2 regions of the Pseudarthrobacter sp. CC4 genome follow, and region 1 is predicted to be linked to the other one. Evidence: predicted binding sites of a transcription regulator. Region 1 holds the regulator's gene; the other holds the start of a gene.

Evidence for each region. Region 1 encodes HrcA, which represses chaperone genes, less so after heat shock. Its sites were predicted from a motif close to TTNGCACTCGNNNNNNNCGAGTGCNAA; they were not measured.
Region 2: a site for HrcA is predicted at 5,106-5,132, ahead of PV768_RS06160 (Hsp20/alpha crystallin family protein). Genes of this name have one in related genera too.

The regions. Positions count from the first base shown of each region.
Region 1 is NZ_JARCCZ010000018.1:89,758-99,318, reverse strand. It holds gene PV768_RS13710 (PhoH family protein) at 1-523, opposite strand, end outside; gene PV768_RS13705 (GerMN domain-containing protein) at 881-1,828, shown strand; gene PV768_RS13700 (16S rRNA (uracil(1498)-N(3))-methyltransferase) at 1,857-2,651, opposite strand; gene dnaJ (molecular chaperone DnaJ) at 2,654-3,781, opposite strand; gene hrcA (heat-inducible transcriptional repressor HrcA) at 3,860-4,873, opposite strand; gene PV768_RS13685 (DUF3097 domain-containing protein) at 5,050-5,898, shown strand; gene PV768_RS13680 (DUF4870 domain-containing protein) at 6,048-6,470, shown strand; gene hemW (radical SAM family heme chaperone HemW) at 6,536-7,765, opposite strand; gene lepA (translation elongation factor 4) at 7,802-9,561, opposite strand, start outside.
Region 2 is NZ_JARCCZ010000005.1:155,262-166,541, forward strand. It holds gene PV768_RS06140 (SRPBCC family protein) at 1-1, shown strand, start outside; gene PV768_RS06145 (S9 family peptidase) at 89-2,320, opposite strand; gene PV768_RS06150 (hypothetical protein) at 2,545-3,111, shown strand; gene PV768_RS06155 (FAD-dependent monooxygenase) at 3,108-4,721, shown strand; gene PV768_RS06160 (Hsp20/alpha crystallin family protein) at 5,206-5,628, shown strand; gene PV768_RS06165 (NAD(P)H-hydrate dehydratase) at 5,872-6,810, opposite strand; gene PV768_RS06170 (histidine phosphatase family protein) at 6,794-7,579, opposite strand; gene PV768_RS06175 (alkaline phosphatase D family protein) at 7,763-9,439, opposite strand; gene PV768_RS06180 (LCP family protein) at 9,628-10,749, opposite strand; gene PV768_RS06185 (low molecular weight phosphatase family protein) at 10,958-11,280, opposite strand, start outside.

The DNA.
Region 1 (9,561 bases):
CAGCCTTTGCCATGGCCAGGTAGGTCTTCCCTGTTCCGGCCGGGCCAATGCCAAAGATCACCGTGTTGTTGTCGATGGCGTCGACGTAGGTCTTCTGGTTCAGCGTCTTGGGACGGATTGTCCTCCCGCGGCTGGAAAGGATGTCGTGGGTCAGAACATCCACGGGGTTCTGCAGCGACTGGGTACGCAGGAGGGCCACGAGCTGCTGAAGGACAGCGGGACTGATAACCGTGCCGCGGGCCACCAGGCCGCGGACCTCGTGGAGGAGCCGCATGATGCGGGGCACGTCGCTGGCAGGACCAGTGATGGAAAGTTCATTTCCGCGGACGTGGAAATTGACGTGCGGGAACTGTTCCTCAATGAAGCGCAAAGCCTCATCGTGGCTGCCCAAGGACTGGACCATCTGGTCGGAGTTGTCGAAAAGTACAACCTCGGTACGGCTGCCGGGCAGGGAATGGGGAAACTCCCCCGCAGCGCCTTCGCCTGTGTTGAGCCGGCGCTTTCCATTCGCTGATTCAGTCATGGTGACGGCCCGCAGGCCCGTGATCCCCTCAAAGTACGAAAATAATGTCCACCGCAGGGCCGGCCACCGCATCCGGCGCGCCTTGCCCAAGCGGTCCCTCCATCTTACGCCAGTACGGCGTCAACACCGGATGAGGCAACCAGCCACGGACCAGGGCAAGGCGGCCTTCAGGCGCGGAGGCTGCGTCATTAGGTATCAACTTCATATCGGCCTCATATCGTTCCCGTTGCAGTTGGCCCTGGGGACCATGGCAGGGCCGTACGGTCCAGCGCCCTGTGCCATGCTGGAAATCCAGCTTCATTGCTGGACTACCGCCGCCCGGAAGCGGCCCAGTTGCGAAAGGACAGGCAACCAAACGTGCCGGCATCAGCTGCGCCCCTGAGGGCAGGACGACGCTGGGGCCGTGCGCGCCCTGCGGTCCTCGCAGTGGTTCTGGCAGTGAGCCCGCTCCTGGCGGGGTGCCTGGCCGAGCCCAATCCTGCACCTACCGGCCTCCTGAACTCCGGGCCTGCCGCCACCGGCACCGCACCATCCACCAGCGCCCCCCTTGAAACCACGCAGTCCTCCAACAAGGCGCCGGTGTACTGGATTGGCCGCACCGGCAGCAGCGTGTTCCTTTACCGGGAGTTCCGGGACGTGCCGGAGCAGGAAAACCCCGTGACGCGTGCCCTGCGGGCGATGATGAAGGATAAGCCGCTTGATCCGGACTTCTTCACCCCGTGGCAGAATCCCAGCAAGCTCGCCACCTCGATTTCCGGCAAGGACGTTATTACGGTGGACGTGTCCGAGGACGCGTTCAACAGCAACCTCGACGCTGACATGGCGGCCCGTGCCGTCCAGCAGCTTGTTTATACGGCCACGGCCGCTGCGGCCAGCTCCGGGCTCATTGACTCCGGGCAGCAGATCCGGGTGCGGATCCTGGTGGACGGGCACACGGACTACGTTGCTTTCGACCACATCCAGCTGGGTGACCTCATGACGAGGGGCGCGGGCATGGTGGCGCCCGTCTGGATCATCGATCCGCAGGAAAATGTGGAAATTGCCGACGGAAGCGTGAAGATCACCGGCCGCAGCACCCTGGCCGGCAGCAAGCTGCGCTGGCAGATCCAGCGGGCGGAGCAGGACGGCAACAAGGTACCGTTCCTCACCGGAGAAACAACGGCCTCCGCCCAGCCCGGACAGGGAGGGATCTTCACGCTTGCCCTCACGCTGCCTTCCGGCGACTACGAGTTGCGCGTGGCCCAGGCCGGCGCCGACGGGCAGCCGGACCAGAACGAGGACTCGCGGGCTTTCAAAGTCCGCTAGCCCGCACGCTGCAGCTTCGGCGGCCTGCTCAACCGGCAGGCTCGGCAGCATGCGCCGCCCAGCGGCCCAGGACGTCGCTGGCAAGCACGACGGCGGCGGGGCCGGCGGTGGATGAGCGCAGCACATGGTGCCCCAGCAGGGCCGTGACAGCACCCTTGCCGCAGAGCCGGGTTACTTCCCGGGGACTGATGCCGCCTTCCGGCCCAACGATCAGGAAGACTTCGCGGGGTTCCGTTGGGGTTCCGCCGCGCTGCCATGCTTCCAGCACTGTCCGCAAGGGCCTAACCGCGTCCTCGTGCAGGATGACGGCAAGCCCTGCGGCCTCCACGAGGCCGGCCAGCGCGGCGGTGTCGACGGCGGGCCGCACCTCGGGAACCCAGGCGCGGCGCGCCTGCTTGGCGGCTGCCGTGACCACGGACTGCCATTTGGCGTGGGCCTTCGCGGCCCGGTCGCCTTTCCACCGGACGATGGACCGTTCGGACTGCCAGGGTATGACGGCGTCGATCCCGAGTTCGGTTGCCGTCTCAATGGCAAGTTCGTCGCGGTCGCCCTTTGCCAGCGCCTGTACCAGCACCAGCCTTGTCCCCGGCTGCGGCTCAACGGCCAGGGAGGAGCACTCAACATCCAGCCCGGAGGGGGACGCCGCAAGCACCTTTCCGCTCATGCGCGTCCCGGCGCCGTCCACGATGTCAACGGGCTCGCCCGGGGCAAGCCGCTTCACCGTGACGGCGTGCCGCGCCTCGGGCCCCTCCAGGACAAAGACTTCCCCCGCCACCAGCTGGTCAAGGGAACCGGGAGGAGTGAAAAAGACCGGGTTGCTCACCGCTACAGGTTACCGAGCCGGTCCCGGAGCTTGGCGAACATGCCCCCGCTGGCCGCAAGCTTGCCCTCGGTGATCTGTTCACCGCGCATCTTGGCAAGCTGACGCAGGAGGTCCTCCTGCGCGGCGTCCAGCTTGGCGGGAGTCTCGACCTGGAGGTGCACTTTCAGGTCGCCGCGCCCGTACCCGCGAAGGTGGGTCACGCCAAGTCCGCGAAGGGTGATGATCTCGCCGGACTGGGTGCCCGGCTTGACGTCGATCTCCTGCGGTCCGTCGAACGTTTCCAGGCTCACCTCGGTGCCCAGGGCTGCAGCGGTCATGGGAAGGTGCAGGGTTGCGTGGAGGTCGTCGTTGTCCCGGACATAGGTGGCGTCGTTGTTCACGCGGATCTCGACGTAGAGGTCGCCGGCGGGACCGCCGGCGGGACCTGCTTCGCCCTGGCCGGAAAGCTGGATGCGGGTTCCGGTGGCTACGCCGGCGGGAACCTTGATGGTCAGCGAACGGCGGCTGCGGATGCGTCCCTGGCCGCTGCACTCATTGCAGGGGTCCTTGATGACGGTGCCGAAGCCCTCGCACGTACCACACGGGGCGGCGGTCATGACCTGTCCCAGGATGGAGCGCACGGCACGCTGGACCTGGCCGCTGCCGCCGCAGATGTCGCAGCGTTCCGGATGGGTTCCCGGCCGGCAGCACGAACCTTCGCAGGTGGGGCACGTGACGGCCGTGTCCACTTCCAGCTTCTTGTTGACGCCGAAGACAGCGTCGCGGAGTTCGATGCGGACACTGATGAGTGCGTCCTGGCCGCGCCTGACGCGGGAAGCCGGGCCCGTTGTTCCGCCGGCCCCGAAGAAGGTGTCGAAGATGTCCTGGAACGCGAATCCCTGGCCGGCGTAGCTGCCTCCGCCGAAGCCGTTGTCCGTGCCGTTCTCGTTGCCGGTGGTGTCGTAGACGCGGCGCTTCTGCGGGTCCGAAAGAACCTCGTAGGCGTGGGTCACGGCCTTGAAGCGGTCCGACGCGTCCTCACCCGGGTTGACGTCCGGGTGGAGCGTGCGCGCCAGCTTGCGGTAGGCCTTCTTGATCTCTTCTCCCGTGGCCTCCGGTGAGACTCCAAGGACGTCGTAGTGGCTGCTCAAAGTTCGTATCTCTTCCTTGTTGTACTGCCTGCAGTTGGACTGCGGGAAATGATCTGCATGCCCGGGAACGGGAAAACGTCAGGGTCCCAGGATCCGCGAAAGGTAGCGGGCAACGGCCCTGACTGCGGCCATGGTGGTGGGATAGTCCATCCGGGTTGGTCCCAGGACACCAATTTTCGCAATGTGGTCCGGACCGTACCCCGTGGCAACGACGGACGCCTCGGCAAGGCCGTCGTAGGGATTCTCGCGGCCGATGCTGACAGCCACCCCGCGGTGGTCCTGCGCCATTTCGCTCAGCAGGCGGAGCATGACCACCTGTTCCTCGAGTGCTTCCAGGACCGGTCCGATGCTGAGCGGAAAGTCCACGTTGGAACGCGCAAGGTTGGCGGTGCCCGCCATGACCATGCGGTCTTCCCTGCTGCTCTGGGCCAGGCCTTCGAGGCCGACGGCGAGGGCATGGGCGGCCTGCCTTTGCCCCGGGCCGGCTGTGGCCACCACTGCCGGCAGGGACTGGGCGAGCTGGTTCAGCGGAGTGCCGGCAAGGGAGCCAAGGAACCGTGCCCGCAGGGTGGCAAGGGCGTCGTCCCCCAGGTCCTGGCCGACGTCGATAACGCGCTGTTCCACTTTGCCGCTGTTGGCGATCAGCACCACCAGCACCTTGCGCGGCGCGAGGAGGACGAACTCGATATGGCGGACCAGTGCCCGGCTCAGGTGCGGATACTGGACCACGGCAACCTGGTTGGTCAGCTGCGACAGCAGGCGGACCGTGCGGTCAAGGACGTCGTCGAGGTCGTCAGATCCTTCCAGCAGCGACTGGATGGCCCTGCGCTCGGCCTGGGACAGCGGTTTGACCGCCGAGATCTGGTCCACGAACAGCCGGTAACCCTTGTCAGTGGGGATACGTCCGGCGCTGGTGTGCGGAGCGGTGATCAGGCCCTCTTCCTCCAGGGCGGCCATATCGTTCCTGATCGTTGCGCTGGACACACCAAGATGGTGCCGCTCCACCAGGGCCTTGGACCCGACGGGTTCCCGGGAGTGGACGTAGTCCTCCACGATTGCACGCAGCACTTCAAGTTTGCGTGGCTCGCTCACACTCCACCTCCATCCAGGGTTCGGGGCGGCCGCGCCGCCCGCGCTGTGCCACCTCAAGGGTTAGCACTCGACATGCCTCAGTGCTAACAGTCTATTATGACTCCCGCCGTTGCTAGCATTGGTACCGCTCCGGGCGAAATCCGGACCTGTGACCGAACGCTAGGCGGAGTGAAACCATGCAGTACCAGAACTGGGGCCCACGCGACTTGTCCGCTCCCGCAAAGACTGAACTGCCCGAGGTTCCCGTTGAACGGGGAATGGTCCTTGAGGACGTCCAGTCCGGCTGGGTGGGCGCCGTGACCCGGGTGGAAAAATCCGGCGGCATGCACGTGGTTGCCCTGGAGGACCGGCGCGGTAAATCCCGGTCCTTCCGGCTTGGTTTCGGATTCCTCCTCGAAGGCCGGGCCATCAAGCTCCTGCCCCCGGCCCCGCGGCAGGCCGCCGGCGCCGTCGCCGGCCGGACCGCCTCCGGGTCCGTCCGCGTCGCCGGCCAGCGGGCACAGGTGGCCAAGGCCAGCCGGATCTGGGTGGAGGGAAAGCACGACGCCGAACTGGTGGAAAAGGTCTGGGGAGACGACCTGCGCGTGGAGGGCATCGTCGTCGAACCCCTGCACGGCATTGATGACCTGGCGGGGGCCGTCGCAGCGTTCAGGCCCGGACCGGGCAGGCGCCTCGGCGTACTGGTGGACCACCTGGTGCCGGATTCCAAGGAATCCCGCATTGCGGACGCCGTCATGGCCTCGCCGGGAGCTGCAGGGAACGTCCTGATTGTGGGTCACCCTTACGTGGACGTGTGGCAGGCCATCCGGCCCGCGGTCCTGGGCATTGAGCAGTGGCCGGTAGTGCCGCGCGGGCAGGATTGGAAGACCGGCATCCTCGCAGCGTTCGGCTGGCCCCATGCCACAAAGGAGGACATCGGGCTTGGCTGGCAGAAACTGCTCGGCGCCGTCCGAACGTACGCCGACCTGGAAGCCTCGCTGCTGGGGAGGGTCGAAGAAGTCATCGACTTCCTCACCGTGCCCTGAAGGACGGTTCTGCCCCGGCCCGCGCATCCCGGGGCAGGTATGGGGCCGGTACCAAGTATTCTTGGTACTGCGGATCCTGCAACATTGCAGGCCGCCGCACCCAATAAGCTTTCTTAGCCGGCACCATTGCACTTCAGAAGGAACAGACTGTGGCAGAAAACGCACGTGATCACAGGGACAGCCCGGGCGGCCAGGGCCGTTCGGAGTACCACGGCGTTCCCGCGAATGCGCTGCCCCTGACAGCCAGCGAAGACCGGCAATGGGCCACCATGGCGCACTTCGGGGGCATCCTGGGCTGCGTTCCGTCGCTGCTGATCTACCTGATCTTCCGGGACCGCGGGCCCTTCACGGCACAGGAATCCAAGGAAGCCCTGAATTTCAGCCTGCCGCCCACCATTGCTGCCCTGCTGGCGAACATCCTGGTGGTCTTCGTCCCCGTGATCGGCAACATCTTTGCCGTCATCGCCACCCTCATCTGGATTGCGCTCACCTGCTTCTCGGTGGCGGCCGGCATCCATGTCAACCGTGGCCAGCCGCACCGTTACCAGTACAACCTGCGCTGGATCAAGTAGCGGCTGCACGGGTCCACGCCCGCGGGGTTCCCTGGCGGGCGCGGGCCCACGTTGCCTTGTGCCGTTCAGTCCGGCAGGACCCGGCGGACCACCGCGTCTGCCAGCAGCCTGCCCTTGAGGGTCAGGACCAGCCTGCCCCTGAACGCGGCAGCAGGATCCACGAGGCCGTCCGCGATCAGCCCCGCAACCTCATGGCGTCCTTCTTGGCCCAGCGACGATACTTCGAGACCGGACTGGAGACGGGCCTCGAGCATCACACGTTCGACGTTCCGGGTCTCCTGGTCCAGGGTTTCCCTGCCGGCCGCCGGTGACACTCCCTGTGCGAGGCGTCCGGCGTAGGCCGTGGGGTGTTTGACGTTCCACCACCGCACGCCGCCCACATGCGAATGGGCGCCGGGGCCGATCCCCCACCAGTCGTCGCCCCGCCAGTAGGCGAGGTTGTGGCGGCAGGCCTGCTCCGGCGTGCGGGCCCAGTTGCTGACCTCGTACCAGCCCAGGCCGGCTTTGGTGATGAGGTCGTCGGCGAGTTCGTACTTGTCGGCGTGGTCGTCGTCGTCGATTCCTGGAACCTCGCCCCGGCGGATCTGGGCGGCGAGCTTGGTTCCCTCTTCGATGATCAGCGCATAGGCGCTGATGTGGTCCGGCTGGTAGGACAGTGCCGTCTCCAGGGAGTAGCGCCAGTCGTCCAGGGACTCCCCCGGCGTGCCGTAGATGAGGTCCAGGCTCACAGCCAGTCCCGCGTCCCGGGCCCATTGCACAACCTGCGGGACTCGGCTGGGCGTGTGGGTCCGGTCAAGCACTTTGAGGACATGGGGCACTGCAGACTGCATCCCGAAGGAGATGCGGGTGAAGCCGGCTTCCTTCAGGATGGCAAGGGATTCAGGCGTGACGGAGTCCGGGTTCGCCTCCGTGGTGACTTCGGCGCCGGCCTCGATTCCCCACTGTCCGATGGCGCGGCGCAGGATCAGGGCGAGGTCCTCGGCGGGAAGCAGGGTGGGTGTGCCGCCGCCGAAAAACACCGTGCTGAGCGGGCGCGCAGGAAGCCCTGATTCCGCCAGGACCCTGGCTGCCAGGGACACTTCGGAGGCGGCCGTGGCGGCATAGGCGTCCTGCGAGGCCCCGCCGCCGAGCTCCGTGGCGGTGTAGGTGTTGAAGTCGCAGTAGCCACAGCGGACGGCACAGAACGGAATGTGTACGTAAAGCCCGAACGCCCGGCCCGCCGCACCGTCAACCGCCTGGGGAGGCAGGAGACCGTCCGACGGCGCCGGGTCGCCGAGGGGAAGAGTGCTAGGCATTGCAGGGGCCTCCGGTGGCGCCGGCCGCTGTAACCACTACTTCTTGGCCTTGTCCTTGGACTCGTCCGTGGTGAGCGCAGCAATGAAGGCTTCCTGGGGGACCTCAACGCGGCCCACCATCTTCATGCGCTTCTTGCCTTCCTTCTGCTTCTCCAGCAGTTTGCGCTTACGGGAGATGTCGCCGCCGTAGCACTTGGCCAGGACGTCCTTGCGGATGGCGCGGATGCTTTCCCGGGCGATGATCCTGGAGCCGATGGCCGCCTGGATGGGCACCTCGAACTGCTGGCGGGGAATGAGTTCGCGCAGCTTGGTGGTCATCATGACGCCGTAGGCGTAGGCCTTGTCGCGGTGCGTGATGGCGGAGAAGGCATCCACCTGTTCGCCCTGGAGCATGATGTCGACCTTGACGAGGTCCGCCACCTGGTCGCCGTCGGCCTTCCAGTCGAGCGAGCCGTAGCCGCGGGTCTTGGACTTGAGGATGTCGAAGAAATCGAACACGATCTCGGCGAGCGGCAGGCGGTAGCGGATTTCCACCCGGTCCTCCGAGAGGTAATCCATTCCTCCCATGACGCCGCGGCGGCTCTGGCACAGCTCCATGATGGCGCCGACGAATTCGTTCGGCGCAAGGATGGTGGCCGACACCATGGGCTCGCGGACCTCGGAGATCTTGCCGGAGGGGTATTCGCTGGGGTTGGTCACGTGGACCACTTTCTTGTCCTCCAGCGTCACCTCGTATTCCACGTTGGGGGCCGTGGAAATCAGGTCCAGGTTGTATTCGCGTTCCAGCCGCTCGCGGGTGATTTCAAGGTGGAGCAGTCCCAGGAAGCCCACCCGGAACCCGAAGCCCAGCGCCGCGGAGGTCTCCGGCTCGTAGACCAGGGCGGCATCGTTAAGCATCAGCTTCTCCAGTGCATCGCGCAGCACCGGATAGTCCGTGCCGTCCAGCGGGTACAGGCCGGAAAAGACCATCGGCTTGGCATCGGCGTAGCCGGGCAGGGATTCAGCGGCCGGCTTGGCGAGGTTGGTGACGGTATCGCCGACCTTGGACAGGCGGACGTCCTTCACTCCGGTGATGAGGTACCCCACCTCGCCGACGCCCAGGCCCTTCGAGGGCGTCGGCTCCGGGGAGCTCACGCCAATCTCGAGGAGTTCGTGCGTGGCCCGCGTGGACATCATCTGGATGCGCTCGCGGGGGTGCAGCATGCCATCCACCACACGGACATAGGTGACCACGCCGCGGTAGGTGTCGTAGACGGAGTCGAAGATCATTGCGCGGGCCGGGGCATTGGCGTCACCCTGGGGAGCCGGGAGGTCGCGGACAATCTTGTCCAGCAGCGCTTCAACGCCCATGCCGGTTTTTCCCGATACCCGCAGCACGTCCTCCGGTTCGCCGCCGATCAGGCTGGCAAGTTCAGCCGCGTACTTCTCGGGCTGTGCCGCAGGAAGATCGATCTTGTTCAGGACCGGGATGATGGTCAGGTTGTTTTCCATTGCCAGGTACAGGTTGGCGAGGGTCTGGGCTTCGATGCCCTGTGCCGCGTCCACCAGGAGGATTGCTCCCTCGCAGGCCGCGAGGGAGCGGGAGACCTCGTAGGTGAAGTCAACGTGTCCGGGCGTGTCGATCATGTTCAGCGCGTAGCTGACGCCATCCAGCTCCCACGGCATGCGGACAGCCTGGGACTTGATGGTGATGCCGCGCTCGCGTTCGATGTCCATCCGGTCCAGGTACTGGGCCTTCATGTCGCGGGACTGGACCACTCCGGTGAACTGCAGCATCCGGTCGGCCAGGGTGGACT
Region 2 (11,280 bases), on a different contig from region 1:
AGCGGTTTCCCCATCGATTGCTCCGATATTGCCGTTTTGGAGGCTCTAAACGGCAATATCGGAGCAGTCGATGGCGTACGGCGTCGTCCTACTTCAGGCCGGCGCCGGGCAGCAGCTCGGTGGCGCCAAGGGAATCGGCGATGAAGGCGTAGTCCCAGGCCCGTTCCCGCCACTGCACGTAGCGGCCGGACGCGCCGCCGTGCCCGCCGTCCATCTCGATCTTCATCAGGATGGGCTCGGTGCCGGTGGTTTTGCTCCGCAGCTCCTGCACCCACTTGGCCGGTTCCACGTACAGGACCCGGGTGTCGTTGAAGGAGGTGACGGCGGCGATCTTGGGATACGCCGCCTCCCTGACGTTCTCGTAGGGGGAGTACGACTTCATGTAGGCGTAGGCCGCGGGATCGGTGATGGGGTTGCCCCACTCCTCCCACTCCAGGGCGGAGAGCGGCAGCTCGGGATCGAGGATGCTGGTCAGGGGGTCCACGAACGGCACCTGCGCCACGATCACTGCGTACTTTTCCGGCGCCATGTTCGCCACGGCCCCCATCAGCAGGCCGCCGGCCGATCCGCCCAGGGCGGCGATCCGCGCAGGATCCACCCAGCCGGAACCGGCCAGCCAGTCTGTGGCGTCGATGAAGTCGGTGAACGTGTTCTTCTTGGTGAGCTTCTTGCCGTCCTCGTACCAGTGCCGGCCCAGCTCCCCGCCGCCGCGGATGTGGGCGATTACGAACACCACGCCGCGGTCCAGCAGCGACAGCCGCGCGATCCCGAAGCCCGGATCCATGCTCAGCTCATAGGAGCCGTACCCGTAGACCAGGCCGGCCGCCGTCGAATCCTGCTTCACGGCCTTGTGCCGCAGTACGGAGAGCGGAATCCTGGTGCCGTCCGCGGCGTCTGCCCATTCCCGGGTGGCGACGTAGTCGCTGCCGTCGTAGCCGCCCAGGACCGGGCTTTCCTTCCGCAGCAGCAGCTCACCCGCGGGCTGCTGCGGGGTGGGCAGCACGAAGTCGTACACGCGCGACGGCGTGAAGTAGGACGTGTAGCCCAGCCGGATGACCGGGGCCTCGTAGTCCGACCCGCCTACGCCCGCAGTGTAGAGCTCCTCATCGAAGGCCGGCTCCACGGGTTCTTCCTGGGCGGGCGTCCCCAGCCCTGCCAGCCCGATGAACTGCACGCGCTCGATGGTGTCCTTGCGGATGGAAACGACCAGGTGCGTGGAGGTGACTCCCGCGCCGTTGATGCGGACGTCGTCGGAATGTTCGACGACGGTGAGCCAGGCCTGCTCTGCCAGCGGCTTGGCGAGCTCGGCCGGATCAGCCAGGGAGACCATGGAGTTGACCGCACCGCGGTTGTGCGTCAGCAGGATGCGCTCGCGTTTTTCGCCGTCGGGCCCGGCAAGCAGGAACGGCTCGGCCTCATAGAGCACGCGGTCGTTCCGGGAGATCACGGTGGTGAGTTCCTGGGCGGGGTCGTCAAAGCGGAGCAGGCGGGTTTCGCTGTACTCCGAGCACCCGATGCCCAGGACGAGGTGGCGCCGGTCAGCTGAGAGCTCGAAGCCCAGCCACATGGCGGCGTCGTCCTCCTGGTAGATGACTACATCGTCGGCAACAGGCGTGCCCAGGACGTGCGCCTTCACCTGATACGGGCGCCAGGAATCATCCACCATTGTGTAGAAAATCCGGGTGCCGTCGGGGGAGAAGGCAACGCCGTAGAAGATGTTCTCGATGACGTCCGGCAGCAGCTCGCCGGTGCTGAGGTCCTTGATGCGGAGGGTGAAGCGCTCGTCCCCCGAGTTGTCCACGGCATAGGCGTAGAGGGTGCCGTCCACGGTTACGGCCGAGCCGCCCACCGAGAAGAACGGCTTGCCCTCCGCCTCCACGTTGCCGTCCAGCAGGACTTCCTCGCCGGGGATTTCGACGCCGGGCTGGACGGCGGGCGGGGTCCAGTCGGCAACCTTGTCCCCGGTGTCCGCGGCCCTGACCCGGCACTGGATGCCGTATTCCTTGCCCTCCACGGAGCGGCTGAAGTACCACCAGCCGTCCTTGCGGTGCGGCACGGACAGGTCCGTTTCCTGGGTGCGGCCCTTGATCTCCTGGAAAATGGCCTCGCGCAGCGGCTCCTGGTGTGCGGTGACCGCTTCCTGGTAGGCATTCTCGGCTTTCAGGTGCGCCACCACTTCGGCGGATTCCTTGTCCCGCAGCCACTCGTAGTTATCCACGAAAACGTCCCCGTGGTGGACACGTTCGGACGGGATCTTCTTGGCAACCGGCGGTGTGGGAGCGGCAGTGGCGGCGGAGTCCCGCAGCGGAGTCTGGGTCATTCCTTCAATATATAGATCCGCGCCGACAATTATCCGGCCGTTCGCTACCGGGGGATCGCCGCCTCCCGGCCCGGGAGTAAAGGGCGTCCGACGGCGGTGCGCGCGGCAGCGGTGCGGGGCGGAAAAGGGCCAAAGACCCTAGGGGCGGGGACCGGTGTGCGGGACGGTGGAGGGAGTGGAGGGACAGACCGGACGGACACCAAGGGCGCGGAAGGAGAGCAGCAATGTCCAGCGAGCAAGGTCCGGCCCCAAGGGCCCAGGCCTGGCGGGCGGTGGCCGGGTGTGTGGGCAGGAGCTTCGTGATGCTGGCCCGGCGGCAGGTCCACCTGCCCGGGGAAAACGTGGGACGCGTCCTGCAGTTCGCGGACGGCAGCACGTCGCGGGTGTACCGGGAAACGGCCGTCAGAGCCGCACCCGGGGAGCCGTGCACCCTCGTTGTCGCCTTCAGGCTCAGGCTGGTGCGGGGCAGGGCGCACCGCCTGTTCGAAGCCGAAAGCCTGCTCAACACGCCGCTCTTCGTCGGGTTTCCTGGTTTCGTGTCAAAGCTCTGGTGCGCGCATGACGACCGCGGAGTGTATCGGGGCTTCTACGAATGGGATGGCGCGGAAAGGGCACACCATTACGCGGCATCCCTGTGGCGGGTCCTGGAACTGGTGAGCGTCCCGGGCTCGATCAGGTACAAAGTATTGCCCGGGCTGCGCCGGGATGAGGTGCTCGCAGACCCGGCCCGGATGGAAGCTGCCGCCGCCGGGGCCGGCCCGGCCTGGTGGCGGCTCCTGGGCCACCCATGACCGTCCACAGCGACGTCCTGGTGGTGGGCGCCGGTCCCGCCGGCCTGGCAACTGCGCTCCAGGCGCATGCCCACGGAGCCACCGTACGCATTGTCGACCGGCGGGCGGAACGGGTGCGCCCCTCCCGGGCAATGATGCTCCACGCCCGCGCACTCGAGGGACTCCGGCCGCTGGGTGTCACGGACGAACTGCTCAGCCGGGCGGACACCACCCCGGAGGCACGCATCCACCTCGGCAAGCGGGTGGTGCAGGCCAGGCTTGGCCACGCCGACCTTCCGGACACGGCCTTCCCGCACCTGACGCTGGTCCGTCAGGCCGACGTCGAAGACGTTCTGTGGCGCGCGCTCAAAGCCCGGGACGTGCCGGTGGACTGGGGCGTTGAGTTCCGTGGCCTCGCCGCCTTCCCGGGCAGGGGCGGAGCGTTGCGCGCCGACCTGCGGCTGGCGGACGGCCACTTCCCCGGGGCGAACCGGACCCTTGGCAACCCGCACGAACAGGGCCTGGAGCAGCACGAATGCCGCTTCCTCGCCGGATGCGACGGGCAATCCAGTACCGTGCGCGGGCTCGTCGGTGCCGAGTGGAGCGGGGCGCCGTACCGGGTGGAGGCAGTCCTGGCCGACCTGGAGCTCGATGGCCCGCTGGACCCCGGCCTCCTCCATGTCGCTGTGGGAAGCGCGGGGCTTGCGTTCCTTTTCGCCCTGGGCGAGGGCGCCACGTGGCGGCTGCTCGCCACCCGCACGGCAGACCCGCATGCCGCCGGCCCGTTCGGGCAGCTGGGGCCGGCAGTCCCGGCGGGGGAAGTGGCCCGGCTCGTCCAGGAGTCGGGGCTGGAGGCGACGGTGCGGGACGTGCGGTGGTCCGCGCAGGTCCGCCTGCAGCACCGAGTGGCCAGCAGGTTCCGCAGCGGGAACCTGTTCCTGGCCGGAGACGCCGCGCACGCCCATTCGCCGGCGGGCGGCCAGGGGATGAACAACGGCATCCTTGATGCGCTGAATCTTGGCTGGAAGCTTGGATTCGCTTCCGACGGCGGGACGCACCCGGAACTGCTCGGCTCCTATGACTACGAGCGCCGCCTCGCTGCCCGGCGCGTGCTGGCCCTGACCCACGTCATCTTTTTCGGGGAAGCGTCACCCCACCCCCTTGCGCGCCTGCTCCGCGGCCTCCTTCCGGTTTCCGCGCCGTTGCTGCCGGTGCTGCTGCGCCGGCGGCGCCTCACGTCTGCCGGCATCAGGCTGCTGGCACAGCCTTTTGTCCGCTACCGGAACAGCGGCATCTCGCTGGAGGGCACCCCGCCCGCAGCGCGGTGGCCGCGGCCGGGGGACCGGCTGCCGGACGCGCCGGCAGCCACCGGCGGGCGGCCCGCCCGCCTTCACGAGCTGACGGCCGCGCCGGGCGTCCACATTCTGCTGGAGCATGATGCCGGCTGGGATGCGGCGGGCGCGGAGCTCGCGTTTTCAGGGCGCAAGGTCCATGTGCATCGGCTCAGCAGCCATCCCGGCCGCGGCATCGTTGCGGTGCGCCCGGACGGCCATGTCGGTTTCCGCTGCGGGGAGTCGGACCTGCACCAGTTGCGCGCCTGGCTCCGGCTGGTGGGTGCCGTCCCGGACTGACGGGAACGGCGGGCCGCCGGCCTAGTGGGCTTGAGGCGGCGGGCGTATCCTGTTCACGCCAAGGCACGTCCATCAAACGTGAGAGGGGAACGTCACATGACCATCCCGCCAGTGCACGAGCCCGAGCCGTTCCCGCCGGAACCAGGCCCGGACCAGCCAGATCCAGCCCACCCCGGCCACCCGGGCCCGCCGGCTCCCAATCCGTTCCCCGCACCGGAACCCCCGGGCCCGCTGCCGGTGCCGGATCCGGGCCCGGCACCGCTGCGGCCGGACCCGACGCGGAGCTGACAACCAGCATCTGAGGGGCCTTTCGCGTACCGCGATGGGCCCCTCACCCATGTCCCGCGAGGCCGCAAAAAACTTCAAAAATACCCTTCGGAACCCCTTGCAGACCTGATTCCCCAGTGATAAAAAATCTATATCAGCCAATACAGATCGGCTGATGCGGAAAAGTGTTGGACCGTCTCTTACGAGGAGGGAAGCCATGTTGATGCGAACTGATCCGTTCCGCGAGTTGGACAGGCTGGCCCAGCAGGTCCTCGGCACGGCGGCGCGCCCGGCAGCGATGCCGATGGACGCGTGGCGGGAGGACCAGGAATTTGTCGTCGCCTTTGATCTGCCCGGCGTCGCACTGGATTCTGTGGATCTGGATGTGGAACGGAACGTCCTGACGGTACGGGCCGAGCGCCCCGACACTGCAGGCAAGGACACCGAGTTGATCGCCTCCGAGCGGCCGCGCGGCGTGTTCAGCCGCCAGCTGATCCTTGGGGACACCCTGGATACTGACAACGTAAAGGCTACGTACGACGCCGGTGTCCTGACGCTGCGGATTCCTGTCGCCGAAAAGGCCAAGCCGCGCAAGATTGAAATTGAGACGAAGGGGGCCAAGCAAGAGATTGCCGCCTAGCTTCAACACAGGATCGGAAAGTCGGGGATTTGCTGACTGCCTTTAGGGCGGATTGCACAGTATGCACGCCACAGCGCTTAAAGCGCACCGGCAGCCTACACCCGCACTTCCCGGTATGGCGGCCCCCGGCTTCGGCCGGGGGCCGTCTCATATCCGGAGAAAGCAACGCGGGGTCACCTATCGCGCAAAAAACCCCGTCGGATGGACCGTAAGTGACCCCGCGTTGCTTTTAACCTGGAGGGATCAGGTGTTGAGTTCCAGCATCAGCGCGGGCAGCTCGTCCGCGAGTTCGCGCGCCAGGAAGCCCAGGGGTCCCAGCCGGCTGGCAAGCCTGTCCGCAGCAGCCGCATGAAGATGGGTGCCCCAGCACGCAGCCTGGGCTTCACTGGTTCCCCGGGCGCGAAGGCCGGCGATGGCACCGGCCAGGACATCCCCGCTGCCTGAGGTCCCCAGCCCGCCGTACCCCGTGGTGATTTTCCAGAGCTCCGCCTCTTCCGGAGCATCACCCGGCGGCCTCGCGATCAGGCCCTGGCAGCTCACCACCGCCTGGTACCGTTCGGCAATCTCCGCGACATCAGCCGGCAGGTCCTCCAGCCCGCGGCCAAGCAGGATCTCAGCCTCCTTGGGATTGGGCGTCAGGATCAGGCGCCCCTTCCACGGACCGGACTGGTCCTCCACGTTGGCCAAGGCACCCAAAGCGTAGGCATCGAGGACGACGGCGGGACCTCCGCCGTCGTTCCCTTTCCCGGAGGCGGCCTCCCGCCCGAGCAGCGCCCGGAGCAGCTCCTCGGCCAGGTCCAGGTCATCGAGGCCCGGACCCACCAGCACGGCATCTGCCTTGTCCAGGTACGGGGCAATGAGGTCCAGTCCCTCGGCCGTTACGGACCCGCCGGGGGTTTCCGGCAGGCCCACTGTCCCGCACTCCGGCAGCGCGACGCCCACGTGGACAGCCACCGATTCCGCGACGGCCAGGGTGAGTTTCCCGGCGCCGGCCCGAAGGGCGGCAGCACCGGAGAGCAGGGCGGCACCGGGAGTCGCCCGGGCCCCGCCGACCACCAATACCGATCCGCGGGAGTACTTGTCCTCGCCGGCGGCAGGGAGCGGCCAGTCGCGCAGGAGCGACGGCGTCACCAGGGCTGGCTGCGCGGCCCCGGCCGCGCCCGCCTCACCGCGGGTGGACACTGGCGTCCCCGGCATGTTCGGTCACGGCAACGCCCTGCTCGGTCAGGTGGTCCGCGACATTGAAGCTTTCGAGCGTCCAGCGGCCGGCGCCGGAGGGCCGCACATAGCGGGTCAGGGAGGCATTCAGGACCGAGGTGGTGGCCGCCAGGTCCAGGAGTTCTGCTTCACTCAGCCCTTCAAGCACGTACCGGAAGAGCATGATCACGGCGTCGTGGCACACCAGCATCACCCGATGCCCGGTGCCGAGGTTGTTCAGTTCCGCCAGGACGGAGCGCAGCCGGAGGGCCACGTCCGCCCAGGATTCCCCGCCCGGCGGCCGGTAGTACAGCTTGCCCAGCCATTCGCGGCGTTCCACCTCGTCCGGGTAACGCTGCTCCACGCCCAGCCGGGTGAGCCGGTCCAGGATGCCCAGTTCGCGGTCCCGGAGCCGTTCATCGGTGCGCACCTTCACGGGCCAGCCCGCCACCTCCACGGCGATTTCCGCCGTCTGACGGGCACGTGCATAGGGCGAGGAAACCACGGCGTCCGGCCGGAACTCCTCGGCGGTCCGGGCCAAGGCCGCGCCCAGGGCCTTGGCCTGCTCCTGCCCAATGTCGGACAGGTTCACATCGGCGTCGCGGGCCGGCACGGCGATGACCGCCGCCCCTGCCTCCCGGGCCTCGGTGGCGGCAACGTTGCCTTCACTCTCGCCGTGCCGGACCAGTAGCAGTTCCACCGCCCCGGCTTCCTGCACAGCCTCTGTCAGCCCGTCGTCGTTCAAGAGAATCACCCCGTCTGCGTGCCGTTCCGATTGCAGGAACACTACCAGCGGCGTACCCAGCGGGCGGGGAAAATAACGGGTGACGGCGGCCGGCATCTCGCGCCCGCAACGGAAATCCGCGCCCGATTCGGACACCCGCTCCCGGGGCCCGGGGCGCGGCTGTCCGGATCAGGCGCGGAAATGCCCCTCGGCTTACCGCTCCGGCGTCAGCACCTTGGAGAACACAGTGGCGCCATTGGCATTGCGCAGGCTTGCCGTGAAAGTGTTGTCTTCGCCCAGCTGCACGTGACCGAAGAACTGGTTCTCGCCGTTGCGCGGTGACTCTCCCGCGAACTTGCCCGCCTTGGAGAACACCACCTCGGGCCCGAACGTGCCGTCCATCTTGTTCGGTCCAAATGAACCCGCCGCAATCGGCCCGGCCACGAATTCCCAGAAGGGGTCGAAGTCGGTGAAGGCCGCACGCTCAGGGGAGTAGTGGTGCGCGGCGCAGTAGTGAACGTCGGCGGTCAGCCACACCACGTTCCTAACCTGGTTGCGCTTGAATGCGCTCAATACCCCGGCGATCTCAAGCTCACGGCCCAGGGGTGCACCGGCGTCGCGGTTTGAGACGCTTTCCTGGTTGACCGGCCCGTCGCCCACGATGATGCCCAGCGGCAGGTCGGCAGCGATGACTTTCCAGGTGGCCTTGGACTTGGTCACCTCGCGGATCAGCCAGTCCACCTGCTCCTGGCCCAGGATCGAGGTGGCGTATGGCTCCTTGCCGTCCGTGTTGGGGGACTTGAACGTCCGCATGTCCAGGCAGAAGATGTCCAGCTGCGGGCCGCGGCTGATCTTCCGGTAGATGCGGGCGGGCTGGTACTGGCCGGCGTCGTCGAACGTACCCGGCCGCCACAGGGCCGAGGAATCGGCGATGGGCATGTTCTCCTGCCACGCTTGCCGGCCCCGTGCTGCCAGGGTGTTGACGTCGCGGACGGTGTAGCGGGGATCGTCCAGGATCTCGCCGGGGTACCAGTTATTAGTGGTCTCGTGGTCGTCCCAGTTGGCGATGACGGGGACGTCAGCGAACATGGCCCGCATGTTGGCGTCCATCTGGTTGTAGCGGTGCCGGCCGCGGAATTCCGTGAGCGTCTCGGCCACCTTGGACACCTCCTCCGTGACCAGGTTCCGCCACACCTGCCCGTCCTTCTCCACCACGGTTTCCGTGATGGGGCCGTCGGCGTAGACGGTGTCGCCGGAGTGGATGAAGAAGTCCGGACGGGTCTGGTGCATGGCGCGGTAGCCGCGCATCCCGCCGATTTCCTCGTTGATGCCCCAGCCCTGGCCGGCGGTGTCGCCCGTCCACACAAAGCTTTGGGCGGACGACGCCGGCACCTCGCCGCCGTTGCTTGTGTCACCGGTGCGGCCGTTGCCGGTATACGTCCCGGCGTCGGGAGCCGTGCGGAAGCTGCCGCTGACAGTCTCGCCGGCCGCGCCGCCGTCGTCCTCGAAGCTGATCTCCAGTGCAAAGCGCGTGTTGGAGGGCAGGTTCCCGGCGTGGATCTTGGCGGTGAAGTCGGAGGCCTGGGTGGCGCGGGGCCCGCGGAGGACGCGCTCAAAGGCGCCGCGGCCGCGGAGGACCTCGCCGCCGTCGTCCACGGCCCGCAGCACCGCGGTCATCCGCCCGGCACCGGAAGAACGTGACCACAGGACGGCGGAATCGGAGGTGACGTCGCCGGTGGCGATGCCGCTGGGCAGGGTGAGCCGGTTCCGGACCAGCGCGACGCCGGCCGGCGACTGCACTGTGGCGGCCTGGGCGGCGGCGGGTGTGGCTGCCAGTGCGGCAGCGAGGACGGATCCCTTGACGATGGTGCGGCGTGAAATGTCAGTCATGCCGTCCAGCCTCCAGGGGCCGGGCGCACAGACGTTTTCCCGCCGGTGAACCCCGGGTGAGCCCCGGTTGAACAGCCAGGTGGGCCCCTTAGCCGGACGAGCGGCCCTCGACCGCAGGAACGGCGTTGCCCGGCACCGCTCATGCGGGGCAGGCCCGCCCGTCCGCCAATGCCCGCGGCCTCAGCCGGCTACGGAACCGCGAACTCCCCGATCCGCCCCTCCCGCAGCGCAGCCCCAACGGCGTTGATCGCCCCGTAATCCGGGAACAGAACCGACTGGCCCGCGATGAATCCGGAGCCCGCCGTGGGCAGGGTCATGGTGCCGATCGCGTTCACGTCCAGGTTCCGCAGGCTGTAGGCAAGGATGGCAGCCTGCACGGGGTCGAAGCCCCGGTCCACGGTCAGGCAGCAGGACGCGAAATCCACCAGACCGCGCACGGCGTTGACGTCGTTCAGGCCGCCCCCGCCGGTCAGGCGGGCCAGGATGGCTTTGAGCAGGATCTGCTGGTTGCGCACGCGCTGGAAGTCGCCGTCGGAAAATGCGTACCGCTCCCGGGCGAACTCCAGCGCGGACTGCCCGTCCAGGTGGTTCACGCCCGGACCGAAGACGTGCCCCGTGTCGTGCGTGGACTGGAACGGAATGGGCACGTTGACGTCGATCCCGCCCAGCCCGTCCACCATGCCCCGGAAGCCGTGGAAGTCCAGCATCACGGTGTGGTCAATGGTGATCCCGAACAGTGACTGCACCGTTTGGGTGGTCATGTCGATGCCGCCGTACTGCAGCCCGGCATTGATCTTTGCGCCGCCGAAGCCCGGGATGTCCACCCACGTATCCCGGTTGATGGAGATGATGTACAGGGTTCTGCGGTCGGCGGGGACGTGGACCAGCATGAGGGTGTCCGACCGGTGGTCCATGGCCTCGCCGGTTGCCGCCGTGTGGGCTGCGGCGTCCCGAGCACTGGCACGGCTGTCGCTGCCGATGACCAGCACGTTCATGGGCGCCGCAGGCAGCTCCGGGATCGGCTCGGGCGGCGGCGGGGGAGCAGGGGCCGGCGGCGGCGTTTCGGAGGGAGTTTCCGAGGGGGTTGCCGACGGGGACGGCGATTCGCTCTGCGTCGCGGCGGGCTGCGCCTCCGTGCCGGAACGGTTGAGGCTGATGACTGCGACGACGGCGGCGGCCACCAGGACCAGCGCCAGCAGTGCGGCTATCCAGCGCCGGCGGCCGTGCGCCACCCAGCTGCCGTTGTGGGGACCGGGGGCGGGCCCGGATGCGTTGGGGCCGGAGGGGTCAGAACCGTCAGGCGTGCTCATTGTGCCTCACCTCTTTGTGAATGGGTGGGATCAGTGTCCGCCAGCCGAGGCCCTGCTGGCTACAAAGTTGTCCAAACTGTCACCTTGCGTCGCCTGACGGGGTCAGACGAATCACGCTTGATTACGACGGCGGCAGCGCGGTCAGGCGGGAACGTCGCCGCCGGGAGAAGTGCCGGGGTCGCCGGAGAGGTGCGGGACCGCCCGAACGCTACGGCGACTCCGCGCCTGTCCCGCGAGCCGGTGCGTTCAGGCGCGCGTGGCGGAGGATGGAGACGATCGCGGGCGCCAGTTCGTCCTCCATCTGCCGGTACACCTCGGGCGCGCGCCGGTAAGGGTCGACGATGTCGTTCTCGGCGGCGTCGGCGGGCAGGGACAGGTGCCGCACCCCTGCGGCCCGTGCCGGGAGGCTCTTCCAGAAGGCGGTGTTGGCGCCCAGCCAGCCGCCGTCGTCGTCATCATCCCTGGCGGGCGCGCTGCCCCCGGATGCTGCGGCGCGCTGGACCAGGACGTCGAGCATGCGGGCGAACTCGC